2 regions of the Mesorhizobium sp. BH1-1-4 genome follow, and region 2 is predicted to be linked to the other one. Evidence: predicted binding sites of a transcription regulator. Region 2 holds the regulator's gene; the other holds the start of a gene.

Region 1 (6,680 bases), on a different contig from region 2:
GTCGATTGTGTGAAGCTCGACAGCATCAGGCAGAGCGGTGCCAACATTGAAGTCGACGCCGAGCAGGCTCACCGATGCGAGTTTTTGCTTGTGGATGTATTTGCGGACGACCGTCTGCTACTCAGGTTTGAGAACTACGACGTCGCCCGCGAAGGAAGCACCAATTCCAGCCACAAGCGCGACAGCCGCTACGGCGCCGACAAGATGTCCTTTCATGACGGTCCTTTGTGAATCAAGAACGTTTTCCAAGACCAGAACAATTCCGGCCTCTGCTGCCGCCAATCAGCCGCCATTGGCAGGTGCGGCCGGCTTCGCTGGCGCTGAAGTGGCCGGAGCCTCAACCTTTGGCGCTTCAACTTTAACGTCGATGTTCTTCCCGCTGCCACCGATATTGATGACGCCTGTAAATATCAGCAGGACCACGATAGCGATGATTGCAAGAACAATTGCGACCGCGGTACCGCCACCACCACCAGAGTTAACAACAGTTGGGCCTTCAGCCATGGTTTTATCCTCTCCTATTCTTGAGTTACCACTGGTCAGCAACGGCTTTCGCTGCATTGCGTTCCCGGGTGAGCCTTAGGTCCAGGAGCTGACCGGACTGAAGTCTTATGCGCGCAACTCACGCCTGGCCCACACGTTACGTTTGCTCGCCAGAGCACAGTCAATCATCGATCCTCACGGATCCAGCTTGATTGCCGGATATTTTGAGAGCGAGGCAAGCAGTGACATCAGCCCAGAGACCGAGCACCCGCGACGACAATCGCCCCGCGAATGATAATGATGCTCGGGCCTCGGAGATTCCCTCCGTCTGGTCCGCCTGTTTGACCGAGGACGCCGACATTGCCGATCTTGTCAGGCGAACCGAGCGCCTGGCCATCGCGGTTGTCGTGGGAATGGCGATCTGCCTGACACTTGCCCCGGCAATCTATGTTGCCCTGATCCACGGAATGTAGAAGGTATCAGTCGTCTGTCCGCAGGTTCCCCGCGCGCCACGGTTCAATCCCGACAGGCTCAGCCCGAAAGAAAGAACCCGCCCCGGCGTTAACCGAAGGCGGGCTCTCGCCGTTTACCAGTCCGTTGATAAAGCACTCGACAGGACCCTAACTTCCAACAGCCGAGCGTGTTCCACCGGAGCGGTGTCATTCGTTAGCCGGCCACCTTGGCCTGCCGCGGCTTCGATCTTAGGGAGGCTTTCGCTCCGGCGAACTCAATCTTTTTTCCACAGCGAAAGCAGCGGGCCTTTGCTTCCATAGACCGGGTCCTTGCGCGGCCGGCCGACTTTGGGGATCGTCGCCACCGCTTTGGCGTGATCGGCGGTGGTCGTGCATTCGTCATAGGTACCGGACGGCGGATAGCCGCCAACGACGAGAAAGTCGTCGGAGGCGGAGAGGCGCTGGTGCCCGGTGCCGGCCGGAAGAACCGCGACATCGCCGGCCTTTAGGGCCAGCGTCCGGCCCTTCTTGCCGCCGAATTGGACTTTCGCCGTGCCGCGCGCCACGCCGAGCACCTCGTGAATGCGCGAATGGTAGTGGACATAGTCGTAGATGCCGTCGCGCCAGCTGTCCCCCCAACCATTGGCCTCAAAAAGAGCCTCCAGGACAGCCGCGGGATCGAAGTCTTCCGGTAACCTCACGGCGCCGCGATAGACGACAAGCGGCCAAGACGGATGGTTGGGCACCAGGCCGTCATCGCCAAACCTGAACTCGTTCGGTTTTCGTGGGCTGGCAAGATCAGCCACCTGCCGACTGTCCGGTCTCGCGACGCCGGTGACGCGTTCGGCTGCTTTCTTGATGCCTTGCAGGATGCTCATGACGTCGCCTCGCCTTGGGGAACCAACGCAGATTGAACCCGATGGCCATCGCTTGGTTCCAGCGGGCTCCGCGCCCGCAACGGCCGCCGGGCGGACCGCTGAAGATTGGATGGACCTGCCGCCTCACCCCGCATGCAGCGCATTGCCGAGCGCGGCGGCCGGCGAAACCATATCCGGCAGCAATATGTCGTTGCGGCGTGCGAAGGTGACCAGCGTCGCGCGCACCGTCTCGGGGTCGATCTCACCGGCGATGCCCGCCTTGCAGGCATTGAGGGCTACGGCATGAGCGCTGTTGCGGCTGGCGGCCGGCCAGTCCTGCAACAGCACGTAGGCTTCCATCACGCTTTCGATCTTCCTCGGAAAGCCCATTCCAACCAGAATGGTCACCGGTTCTTCAAATTGTCCGCGATTCATGGCTTGTGCCTCCTCTCGATTGTGCAGGACCAGCGGCGAACCGAACATCTGAAAGCGCGGCCGGCCGCGTAAGGGTGAATGGGACTGGATGTCTGCGCTCAGCCGCCGGTCGATGCCTCGGACGCCTCCGACACCTGTTGCGCCGCCAGGAACATCAGCGTCGCGGCCACGGTCCGCCGCTTCCAGCCGGCCGCTTCGGCCCTGTCGAGCAATTCCGCCAGCAGCGGCTTCAGCGCACCGCGGCATTCGGTTTCATAGGCCAGGAACTCCTTTGCCTGATGCGTCGGCGCGGGCACGGATCCAGGCTCGATCATCGCATCCATATATCTCTCTCCCTTGAACTGAAGACCGCTCCCTCTCCGGAAGGGAGGGAGCGGGCGGACTGGTCGGACCTCAGAAGTCCATGCCGGCGCCGGCCGGCATTGCCGGGCTGGCGGCTTCCTTCTTCGGCTTCTCGGCCACCATCGCCTCGGTGGTCACCAGCAGGCCGGCGACCGACGCGGCATCCTGCAACGCCGTGCGCACCACTTTCGCCGGGTCGATCACGCCTTGGCCATAGAGATCGCCGAACTCATTGGTCTGGGCATTCCAGCCCCAGCCGAATTCGCTCTTCTCGCGCAGCTTGCCGACGATGATCGAGCCTTCCGCGCCGGCATTTTCCGCGATCTGGCGAACCGGCGTCTCGATGGCGCGGCGCACGATCTCGACACCGGTCTTCTGGTCGGCATTGTCCGTCTGGACCGCATCGAGCGCCTTGCTTGCCCGAAGCAGCGCGACGCCGCCGCCCGGCAGCACGCCCTCCTCGACAGCCGCGCGCGTCGCGTGCAGCGCATCGTCGACGCGGTCCTTGCGCTCCTTGACCTCGACCTCGGTCGAGCCGCCGACACGGATCACAGCGACACCGCCGGCGAGCTTGGCCAGCCGCTCCTGCAGCTTCTCGCGGTCATAGTCGGAGGTGGTCTCCTCGATCTGCGCCTTGATCTGCGCGACGCGGCCCTGGATTTCTTCCTTGCGCCCGACGCCGTCGACAATGGTGGTGTTTTCCTTCTCGATCACCACCTTCTTGGCGCGGCCCAGCATCTCCAGTGTCACATTCTCGAGCTTGATGCCGAGATCTTCCGAAATCGCGGTGCCGCCGGTGAGGATGGCGATATCCTCCAGCATGGCCTTGCGGCGGTCGCCGAAGCCCGGCGCCTTGACGGCCGCGACCTTGAGGCCGCCGCGCAGCTTGTTGACGACCAGTGTCGCCAGCGCCTCGCCCTCGACATCCTCGGCGATGATCAGCAGCGGCTTGCCCGACTGGACCACCGCTTCCAGCACCGGAAGCAGCGCCTGCAGGTTGGAGAGCTTCTTTTCATGGATCAGCACGTAGGGCTCGTCGAGTTCGACGCGCATCTTGTCCTGGTTGGTGACGAAATAGGGCGAGAGATAGCCGCGGTCGAACTGCATGCCCTCGACGACTTCGAGCTCGGTCTCGGCGGTCTTGGCTTCCTCGACCGTGATGACGCCTTCATTGCCGACCTTCTCCATCGCTTCGGCGAGGAAGCGGCCGATCTCGGCGTCGCCATTGGCGGAGATGGTGCCGACCTGCGCGATCTCATCATTGCGGGTCACCTTGCGGGCGTTGGCCTTCAGCTCGGCGACGACCGCCTCCACCGCCTTGTCGATGCCGCGCTTCAGGTCCATCGGGTTCATGCCGGAGGCAACAGCCTTGGCGCCCTCCTTGACGATCGCCTGCGCGAGAACCGTCGCGGTCGTGGTGCCGTCGCCGGCAAGGTCGTTGGTCTTGGAGGCGACTTCGCGCACCATCTGCGCGCCCATGTTCTCGAACTTGTCCTCCAGCTCGATTTCCTTGGCGACGGTGACGCCGTCCTTGGTGATGCGCGGCGCGCCGAACGACTTGTCGATGACGACGTTGCGCCCCTTCGGGCCGAGCGTCACCTTCACCGCGTTGGCCAGGATATCGACGCCGCGCAACATCTTCTCGCGAGCCTCGGTGTGGAATTTTACCTCTTTGGCAGCCATTGGATTACTCCTCTATCTAGGCAGCATTCGTTGACTGGTGGATTTTCGAAGAAGCCGTCATGCGGCCTTCTTCACTTGCACGGCCTGCTCGATCACGCCCATCACGTCGCTTTCCTTCATGATGAGCAGGTCCTCGCCGTCGAGCTTGATCTCGGTGCCGGACCATTTACCGAACAGGATGCGGTCACCGACCCTTACATCCAGTTCGCTCAGCTTGCCGCTGTCGTCGCGCGCGCCGGGGCCGACGGCGATGACTTCGCCTTCCTGCGGTTTTTCCTTGGCAGTGTCGGGAATGATGATGCCGCCGGCGGTCTTTTCTTCGGCCTCGATGCGGCGGACCAGGATCCGGTCATGCAATGGACGGAACGCCATGTCGTTCTCCTCTTTGGACAAACAGGTTTTGAGGTTCCTCCGCGCCGGACCGGCAATTCGGACCGGAGCGGGGTGCGGCGACCCGTTCAGGCATCGCGCGCGCATATCGAACTAGTTTTGCCATTTTTCGGTTTCAAGGGGTTGGCCAAAAAAAATTAGCACTCGCACGGATGGAGTGCCAACACACTGTTATCGCAAGGTTATTCTTCGTGGGATCGGGTACGGCCGCTTGAATTCCGCCGCGATCCAGCAAAATATCCGCAGCCGGCGCAATCGTGGGCGCTGGAACCGCTCACCCTCTTGGAGAGTTGGGTTCAGACGACCGCCGAAAGGAGACATGAATGGTTGAAAATGTCAGCAAGGAGTTCCGCCTCCAGATGGAAGGCTATGGCCTGACCACCGCACAAATCCATTACCATCTGCCTGACCATCGCAGCCTGTTGCAACTCTATGTCTGGCAAGACTACGACCTGGCGCCGGAATTCCCCGAACTCAAGGAATTTCTCTCCTATTGGGCGCGCGAACTCGACGGGCCGCTCCACTCCGTCCAGGTCGCCCACCACCGGCTCATAACCCCATCGGAGTGGCGGGCCGTCGACGGGGTCATCACCGTCCAGTAAGGCGGCGCCGTCACGCATGCGGGACTCACCAGAACCCGACCAGCGACCGCAGCATCGCCTTCGCGCCCGCCGCTTCCCGGCATTGCTCGCGAAATCCTGGCCTGCCCGTCGCACCCAGCACATCCTCGTCGATGTCGCGCAGGATGAGGCGCGCATTGCGCCAGCCGATCCTGGCGAGCGCGGCCGCCAGATCCGCTCGGGCAGGATCGAACGGACCCTGCTTGGCGGCCGGATCGGCGGGCCGATCGATGTCGTTGCTTGCGCCGATCGTGTGGCGCGGGATGGTCACCGTGGTGCCGGCGTCGAAAGGCGGAGAAAGATCGAGGAATCGGGAGATGGAAGCCAGGCAAGCGGCCGGCGCAGAAACGAGCTGCTCGTAGCAGACGAAATGCACCGGCGCGCCGGTGCGGCGAAGCGCGTCCATGGCGAAGTAGAACTGGTTCCAGTAGTCGGCAGGTGAGCGGAACCGATACTCCATCTGCCCGGGCTGGGTGAAATCCTGCCTGATTTCGAACGGCTGGTTCAGGAAGGGACCGAGATATTTGGCTGGCCTGAAGATGCTGTCGTTCCGGGAGAAACGAAACCATGACAGAAGCTGGGTAATGGGGTCCTTGCTCATCACGATGATGGGAAGGTCTCCATATTGCAGCGTGCGTCCGTCCATCAAGGCCGGAAAGACCCCATGCTTCCAAAAACCCTGGTCGAAGACGACAGGCATGCCGAGATGCGTTTCGACCAGATGCTTGGCCAGATTCGTGCCGGATCGCGGCGTGCCCATGATGCGGACCCGGGCCGCATTGCCGCCGGGCTCAATCCGCGTTTCCCCGGGGCTAGTCATCGGCCCTCATAGCGCCAGGCTACCCTGCTCCGCCGCCTCGGCGTTGGGGTCGCCCGGCGCGGTGGCCCAGGCGAGTTCGACCAGCGTCACCGTGCGCTTTCCCGTACCGTCGAGCTGGCAGACGATGAGGCCCTGCTCCTCGATATAGGTCAGCAGGCGCCGGGCCCGGCGCATGGAGTGCGAACCATAGGCGCGCGCGATCGCGCCATCGCTCGGGCACGGCCAGCCCTCCTTGGCCGCGCGCGCGATCATCATGAACACGCCTTGCATGTCCTCCGGCAGCAGCGAGGCGCGCACCGAAACATCGCGCCATGCGTCGTCCTCGGCCATGTCGGACCCCACTCCGGCACGGGCACGCGTCAGCATGCGGCGGAATTCCTGGAGATCGGGTATGACCGAAGCCAGCCCCTCGATGCGGCAGCGCACGACGAATTCCTGGTAGAGGACGCCGATGACGCGAAATCCAGCGTCCGGTTCGGCCAGGATGGCGCGCAGGACGCGGTCCATCCGCGCGCGCCGTTCGGCCAGGTCCTCGGCGCTGGGCGCCGGCCCGGCCGGTTCGGGACGGATGTCGAGCGGCGCTGCTTTCGCCGCCATC
Region 2 (6,680 bases):
GATGTCGAGGCAGATCACCTTGGCCGCCTTGAGGCTGGTCTTGAATTTCTTCTGCAGCTTGGTGCGATGGATTTTCTCCATGACAAAAATGATGTCGGCCCAGCCGACCAGCTCATGCGTCAGCGGCGTATCGGCGTCGTGATTGGTGCCGGCCGACGCGACCTTTATGTCGCGGCGCGTGGAAAACACCTGCTCGGCGGTCGGGCTGCGCAAGCGGTTCTGGCTGCAGACGAAGAGGATGTTCTTCACGGGCTCCTCTGGACCGTCATTACCGCGCCAGGTCCGCCACCACGGCGTCCAGCACGATCATGCCGGCGGGGGTGGCGCGCAGGCGCGCATTGCCGATCGGCGCCACCAGCCCCTCGCCCTGCAGCACCGAAAGCCGGGCGCTGGACAAGCCGCGTCCGGAAAACGCCTCGTAACGCGTGAGGTCGATGCCTTCGGCAAGCCTCAGCCCCATCAGCAGGAACTCGTCGGCTTCTTCCGAACGCGTCAGGAGCTCGCCGCCGGTGATGCCATGACCCTTGGCCTCGACCAGATTGGCCCAGGTCTCCGGCATTCTCTCCGCGATCGTCACCACCCGGTGGCCGTTCTCGACGAAGCGTCCATGCGCGCCGGGGCCGACGCCGACATATTCGCCGTAGCGCCAGTAGGTCAGATTGTGCCGGCTCTCGGCGCCCGGCCTGGCATGGTTGGAAATCTCGTAAGCCGGCAAACCATGCGTCGCCGTGATCTCCTGCGTCAGCGCATAGAGGTCGGCAGCGTGGTCGTTGTCGGGAATGGCGAATTTCTTCGCCGCGTGCAGCGCGTGGAAGGGCGTGCCTTCCTCGATGGTCAGCTGGTAGAGCGACAGATGGTCGGCGGCATGGCCGATCGCCTGTTCGAGTTCCGCCTGCCAAGCCTCCGGCGTCTGGCCGGGACGGGCATAGATCAGGTCGAAGGAGAGGCGCGGAAAAATCTCGCGCGCCAGCCCGATGGCGTGCAGCGCTTCCTCGACATTGTGCAGCCGGCCAAGGAAGCGCAGATCCTTGTCGTTCAACGCCTGCACGCCGAGCGAGACGCGGTTGACGCCCGCGGTCCGGTAGCCGCGAAACCGCTCGGCCTCGACGGAGGACGGATTGGCCTCCAGCGTCACCTCGATGCCGTCAGGCACCGACCAATTCTTGGCCACCGCGTCGAGAACCCTGGCCACCGTCTCCGGCTTCATCAGCGACGGCGTGCCGCCGCCGAGAAAGATGCTGGTGACCTCGCGCGGCCCTGTACGCTGGCGCATCGTCGCCAGCTCGGCCTCGAAGGCGGCGGCAAAGCGCTCCTGGTCGACCGGCTGGTGGCGGACATGGCTGTTGAAGTCGCAATAGGGGCATTTGGCCGCGCAGAACGGCCAATGCACGTAGACGCCGAAGCCCGGGCCGCGGTCGAGCGGCATGGTGGTGCTGGACCCGATCATTCCGAACCAAGCCGAGCGCGGGCGAATTTCTGGAAGGCGCGGGCGCGGTGCGACAGCGCCGTCGGCTGGCCGGGCTTCCAGCCGTGCTTTTGCTCCGCGCTCATCTCGCCGAAAGTTTTGTCGAAGCCATTGGGCAGGAACACCGGATCGTAGCCGAAGCCGAGCTCGCCGCGCGGCGGCCAGACCAGCGTGCCTTCGGCCTCGCCGCGATAATATTCGGCCTCGCCGTTCGGGAAAGCGAGGCAGATGACGGCGACGAAGCGGCCCGTGCGCTGGCCGGGCGCGGCCGCGCCGACCTCCTGCATCGCCACTTCGGTGCGCTGCATGGCCATGGCGAAATCGCGCGATCCTTCCGGAGTTTCAGCCCAGTTGGCGGTGTAGACGCCGGGCGCGCCGTCGAGCGCGTCGACGCACAGGCCCGAATCGTCCGACAGCGCCGGCAGGCCGGTCGCCTTGGCGGCGGCAAAGGCCTTGATGTAGGCGTTTTCCTCGAAGGTAGTGCCGGTCTCCTCTGGCTCGGGCAGGCCGTAGGCCTTGGCCGATTTCGCCTCGAAGCCGAACGGTCCCATCAAATCGGCGAATTCGCGCAGCTTGCCTTCATTGTGGCTGGCGACGACGATCTTCTTGCCATCAAGTGTATGCATCAAAGGCCCCAGATTCTCGGCTCGGCGAACTCGATCGAGTTGCCCGAGGGGTCGCGTATATAGAGCGAACGCCCGCCTTGCGGCCATTCGAATTCGCTTTCGATGGCGATTTTCCTCGCCTGAAGATGGGCTTTCCAGGCGTGGATTTCAGCGGCGGTCGCGGCAAAGCACAGATGGCCGTCGCCGACAGCGCCGTGCGGAGGGACTTTCAGCTTCGCATCGGGCGCGGGCGGGATTTTGGTTGCCTCGGCGTTGAAGATGAGCAGAACGCCCGGTCCGCAGCGGAAGAAGAGGTGGCGGCCTTCGACCTTGCCGAGGAGGATGAGGCCGAGCATGTCGGTGTAGAACGTTTCCGCCTCAGCGAGGTCGGTGACATAGAGGGCCGATTCCAGGATTGCGGAGGGTGTCACGAGGCGCCCCCCTCTGCCCTGCCGGGCATCTCCCCCGCAAGGGGGGAGATTGGCTGTATCGGTCGCTTTCGCCAATTTTCAACGTTGAGAGGCAGGCACGGCCAGCCAAACTGCCAATCTCCCCCCTCGTGGGGTAGATGGCCGGCAGGACAGAGGGGGGCGCCTGGGCTCGGCATCAAAATCCTAGGCCACCGCCATCTGCTGCAGGCTGACTAGGCGGGAAATGCCCTTCTTGGCCAATCCCATCAAATCCGCGAACTGCGCTTCGGAAAAGGGTTCGCCCTCGGCGGTGCCCTGGATCTCGACGATGCCGCCCTTGCCGGTCATGACGAAATTGGCGTCGGTGCCTGCCGAGGAATCCTCGATATAGTCGAGGTCGATGACCGGCTGGCCGTCATGGATGCCGCAGGAAATCGCCGCCACATGGTCCTTCAGCACCTTGGCGACGCTGGTCATCTGGCGCGCTTCCATCCAGCGCAGGCAATCATACAACGCCACCCAGCCGCCGGTGATCGAGGCGGTGCGGGTGCCGCCATCGGCCTGGATGACGTCGCAGTCGACGGTGATCTGCTGTTCGCCGAGTGCCTGCAGATCGACCACGGCGCGCAGCGAGCGGCCGATCAGGCGTTGGATCTCCAGCGTGCGGCCGCCCTGCTTGCCGGCGGAAGCCTCGCGGCGCATGCGCTCGCCGGTCGAGCGCGGCAGCATGCCATATTCGGCCGTCACCCAGCCCTTGCCGGAATTGCGCATCCAGCCCGGCACCTTTTCCTCAAGGCTCGCGGTGCATAGCACATGGGTGTCGCCGAACTTCACCAGGCACGAGCCTTCGGCGTGCTTGGAGACGCCGCGCTCGAAAGAGATGGCGCGCATTTCGTCGAATTGGCGTTTGGAGGGGCGCATTCGGCCTGCTTTCTGTCAGTTTCTTGAAATCGTGGCCGGCTTTTAGACGCAAGGGGGGCAGCGCGCAAAGGAAAACGGACCTGGGATCCGAGACAGGCACCCCGGGGTGATCGGCCACAGACACCTGGTTGCGCGCGGCGTACCGAAGTCTATATCCTGAACACGGAGGTTTTTGGCCGAATGACCAAGGCAGTCGATCCCGCTTCGCAGTCGCCCGCTCTTCAATCCCTCGACATGCGCTCGCGCGACATTTTCCGGCGCATCGTCGATTCCTATCTGAGGGACGGCGAGCCCGTGGGCTCGCGCAGCCTGTCGCGCATCCTGCCCTCCTCGCTGTCGCCGGCCACCATCCGCAACGTGATGAGCGACCTCGAACATCTCGGGCTGATCTACGCGCCGCATATCTCGGCCGGGCGGCTGCCGACGCAGGCCGGCCTGCGCTTCTTCGTCGATGCCTTCATGGAACTCGGCGACCTCTCCGACGAGGAGCGCCGCACCATCGAGGCGCAGGTGCGCGCCTCCGGCTCCGGCGCCACGCTGGAGCACATGCTGACCGAGGCCAGCCAGATGCTGTCGGGCATGTCGCGCGGCGCCGGCCTGGTGCTGGCCGCCAAGAACGAGGTAGCGCTGAAGCATATCGAATTCATCCAGCTCGAGCCGACCAAGGCGCTGGCCGTGCTGGTGTCGCAAAACGGCGACGTCGAGAATCGCGTCGTCGACCTGCCCGCCGGCACCACGGTCTCGCAGCTGCACGAGGCCTCGAATTTTCTCAATGCGCATATTCGCGGCCGCACGCTGGCCGAGGCGCGCACCGAGATCGCCCGCATCAAGGAGGAGACGCGGGCCGCGCTCGACACGCTGTCGCAGGATCTAGTCGAAAAGGGGCTGGCGGTGTGGGCGGGCGCCGAAAGCGGCCTGCCGGCGCGGCTCATCGTGCGCGGCCGCGCCAATCTGCTCGAAAACGTCACCGCCCAGGCCGACATCGAGCTATTGCGACATTTGTTCGAGGACATGGAGACGCAGGACGGGCTGATCCAGTTGCTCGACCTTGCCGAGCAGGGATCGGGCGTGCGCATCTTCATCGGCTCGGAAAACAAGCTGTTCTCGCTGTCGGGCTCGTCGCTGGTTGTGGCGCCCTATCGCGACAAGGATGCCCGCGTCGTCGGCGCGCTCGGCGTCATCGGCCCGACCCGGCTCAACTATGCTCGCATCGTGCCGATGGTGGATTATACGGCGCAGCTGATATCGCGCATGCTGCGCTAAGGTGACGATATTCAGGGGGACCGGTCTGCAAACGGCTGCCACCTCCGCCTCCGGTCTCACGTACAAAAGTACGCTCCGCTCCGGTTCTCGGTATCAACCGTTTTCGACTCGGCCTGACCTGAATCTCGACACCTTAGAGCCCCAGAATCGAACAACAGGCAGCAAGGAGAAAAAGAATGGCGCTGGAATCGTTCAAGGCCCAGATCAGCCTGCTGCTGGAGGAGATGGTCAACCAGCCGGAGGACGTGCACGAGGTGCAGGAGCAGTTGCGCGAGAAACTGCGGGAAATGCGCGCCATGGGCCTGCCGCTGCCGGCCGATCTCGTCGAGCTGGAAAAGCGCCTGGACCGCGACCTCGACGCCACCGAAGCTTGATAACCGCTCTACCGTCGCTCCAACCGGACGTGTGGCATGGAACCATCCGCCACGCTCGGCCGTTGCCGCTACGCGCGGCAATCGATTTGCGGCACGATGCGGAGGTCTCTCATGATAAGACTTGCCTCGATGGCCGCCATCCCGGTCAGCCTCATCATTGCCGGTTCGGCCCTGGCGGCCGATCAGCCGGTGCTCAAGGGTCCGGCCGCCTTCGGTGACTGGCGCGCCGACAGGCCGGGCGCGCGCCGGCTGATCAAGCCGGAAGACCTGCCGAAGCCCTACGTCACCAAATCGGCTTCGAACAGCGCGGGGCTAGCGGACATGCCAGCGGACGCAAAGCCGCAACTGCCGCCCGGGTTCTCGGCCCAGCTGATCGCCTCTGGCATCGACAATCCGCGCGTCGTGCGCGTGGCGCCGAACGGCGACCTGTTCGTCGCCGACAGCGAGGCCAACCAGGTTCGCGTCTATCGGCTGACAAAGGGCGGCGCGCAACCGGCCGAGCAGGGGGTCTTCGCCGGCAATCTCAACCAGCCCTACGGCATTGCCTTCTATCCCTTGGGCAACGACCCGCAATGGGTCTATGTCGCCAACAGCGACAGCATCGTGCGCTTCCCCTACAGGAGCGGCGAGTTGAAAGCATCCGGCGAGCCGGAAACCATCGTCGACCACATTCCGGCTAGTCACCACTGGACGCGCGACATCGCCTTTTCGCCCGACGGCAAGACGCTCTATCTGTCGGTCGGCTCCGGCTCGAACGTCGCCGAGGACATGGGCAAGGAACCGGAAGGCGGTCTCGAAACATGGGTCAAGTCGCAGCCGATCGGCGCGACCTGGGGATCCGAGGAGGGCCGCGCCGACGTCAGGGCCTTCGATCCCGACGGCAAGAACGGACGCATCGTCGCCACCGGCCTGCGCAACTGTTCGGGCATGACGATCCAGCCGGCGACCGGCGCCCTGTGGTGCGTCGTCAACGAGCGCGACGCGCTCGGCGACAATGTGCCGGCCGAATACGCGACATCGGTCAGGGACGGCGCCTTCTATGGCTGGCCGTGGTATTACATCGGCAACAATGAGGATCCGCGCCACAAGGGCGAGCGCCCCGACCTCGCTGGCAAGGCCACTGTTCCCGATGTGCTGATGCAGGCCCATTCGGCACCGCTCAACATCGCCTTCTACACCGGCAAGGCTTTCCCGCAGGAGTATCAGGGCGATGCCTTCGTTGCCCTGCACGGCTCCTGGAATCGCGGCAACCGCACCGGCTACAAGGTGGTGCGTTTGCTGTTCAAGGACGGCAAACCGACCGGTGAATACGAGGATTTCATGACCGGCTTCGTCGTTTCCAACGGCGAGGTATGGGGCCGGCCGGTCGGTGTGGCGGTGGCAAACGACGGCGCGCTGATCGTGACCGAGGATGGCAACGGCACCATCTGGCGCGTGACTTACGGTGATGGCCGCTCCTGAGGAGTCTTTGGTTGGGCAGCGCAGGCCCCCTCACCCGGATTGCCAAAACCGAATTGCAAGGGCAATTCGGGGCAATCCGACCTATCCCCTAGGGGAGAGGAGTCTTGCAGGCGCTGGCGCCCGTCTCTTCTCCCCTCGGGGAGAAGGTGGCCGCGAAGCGGCCGGATGAGGGGGCTTCGTA

Evidence for each region. Region 2 encodes HrcA, which represses chaperone genes, less so after heat shock. Its sites were predicted from a motif close to GTTAGCACTCNCNNNNNGNGAGTGCTAAC; they were not measured.
Region 1: groES (co-chaperone GroES) is a predicted target of HrcA. The motif match lies at 4,779-4,807, and genes of this name have one in related genera.

What each region holds. Positions count from the first base shown of each region.
Region 1 is NZ_JAIUIN010000010.1:202,076-208,755, reverse strand. It holds partial or broken gene LB569_RS19210 (DUF1236 domain-containing protein) at 1-216, opposite strand, end outside; gene LB569_RS19205 (hypothetical protein) at 283-504, opposite strand; gene LB569_RS19200 (cupin domain-containing protein) at 1,211-1,813, opposite strand; gene LB569_RS19195 (DUF982 domain-containing protein) at 1,937-2,275, opposite strand; gene LB569_RS19190 (hypothetical protein) at 2,326-2,550, opposite strand; gene groL (chaperonin GroEL) at 2,621-4,252, opposite strand; gene groES (co-chaperone GroES) at 4,310-4,624, opposite strand; gene LB569_RS19175 (usg protein) at 4,966-5,244, shown strand; gene LB569_RS19170 (sulfotransferase domain-containing protein) at 5,270-6,082, opposite strand; gene LB569_RS19165 (ATP-binding protein) at 6,089-6,680, opposite strand, start outside.
Region 2 is NZ_JAIUIN010000014.1:2,213-8,892, forward strand. It holds gene LB569_RS21465 (low molecular weight protein tyrosine phosphatase family protein) at 1-249, opposite strand, end outside; gene hemW (radical SAM family heme chaperone HemW) at 269-1,447, opposite strand; gene rdgB (RdgB/HAM1 family non-canonical purine NTP pyrophosphatase) at 1,444-2,091, opposite strand; gene LB569_RS21480 (VOC family protein) at 2,091-2,501, opposite strand; gene rph (ribonuclease PH) at 2,685-3,401, opposite strand; gene hrcA (heat-inducible transcriptional repressor HrcA) at 3,582-4,664, shown strand; gene LB569_RS21495 (hypothetical protein) at 4,841-5,038, shown strand; gene LB569_RS21500 (PQQ-dependent sugar dehydrogenase) at 5,150-6,499, shown strand.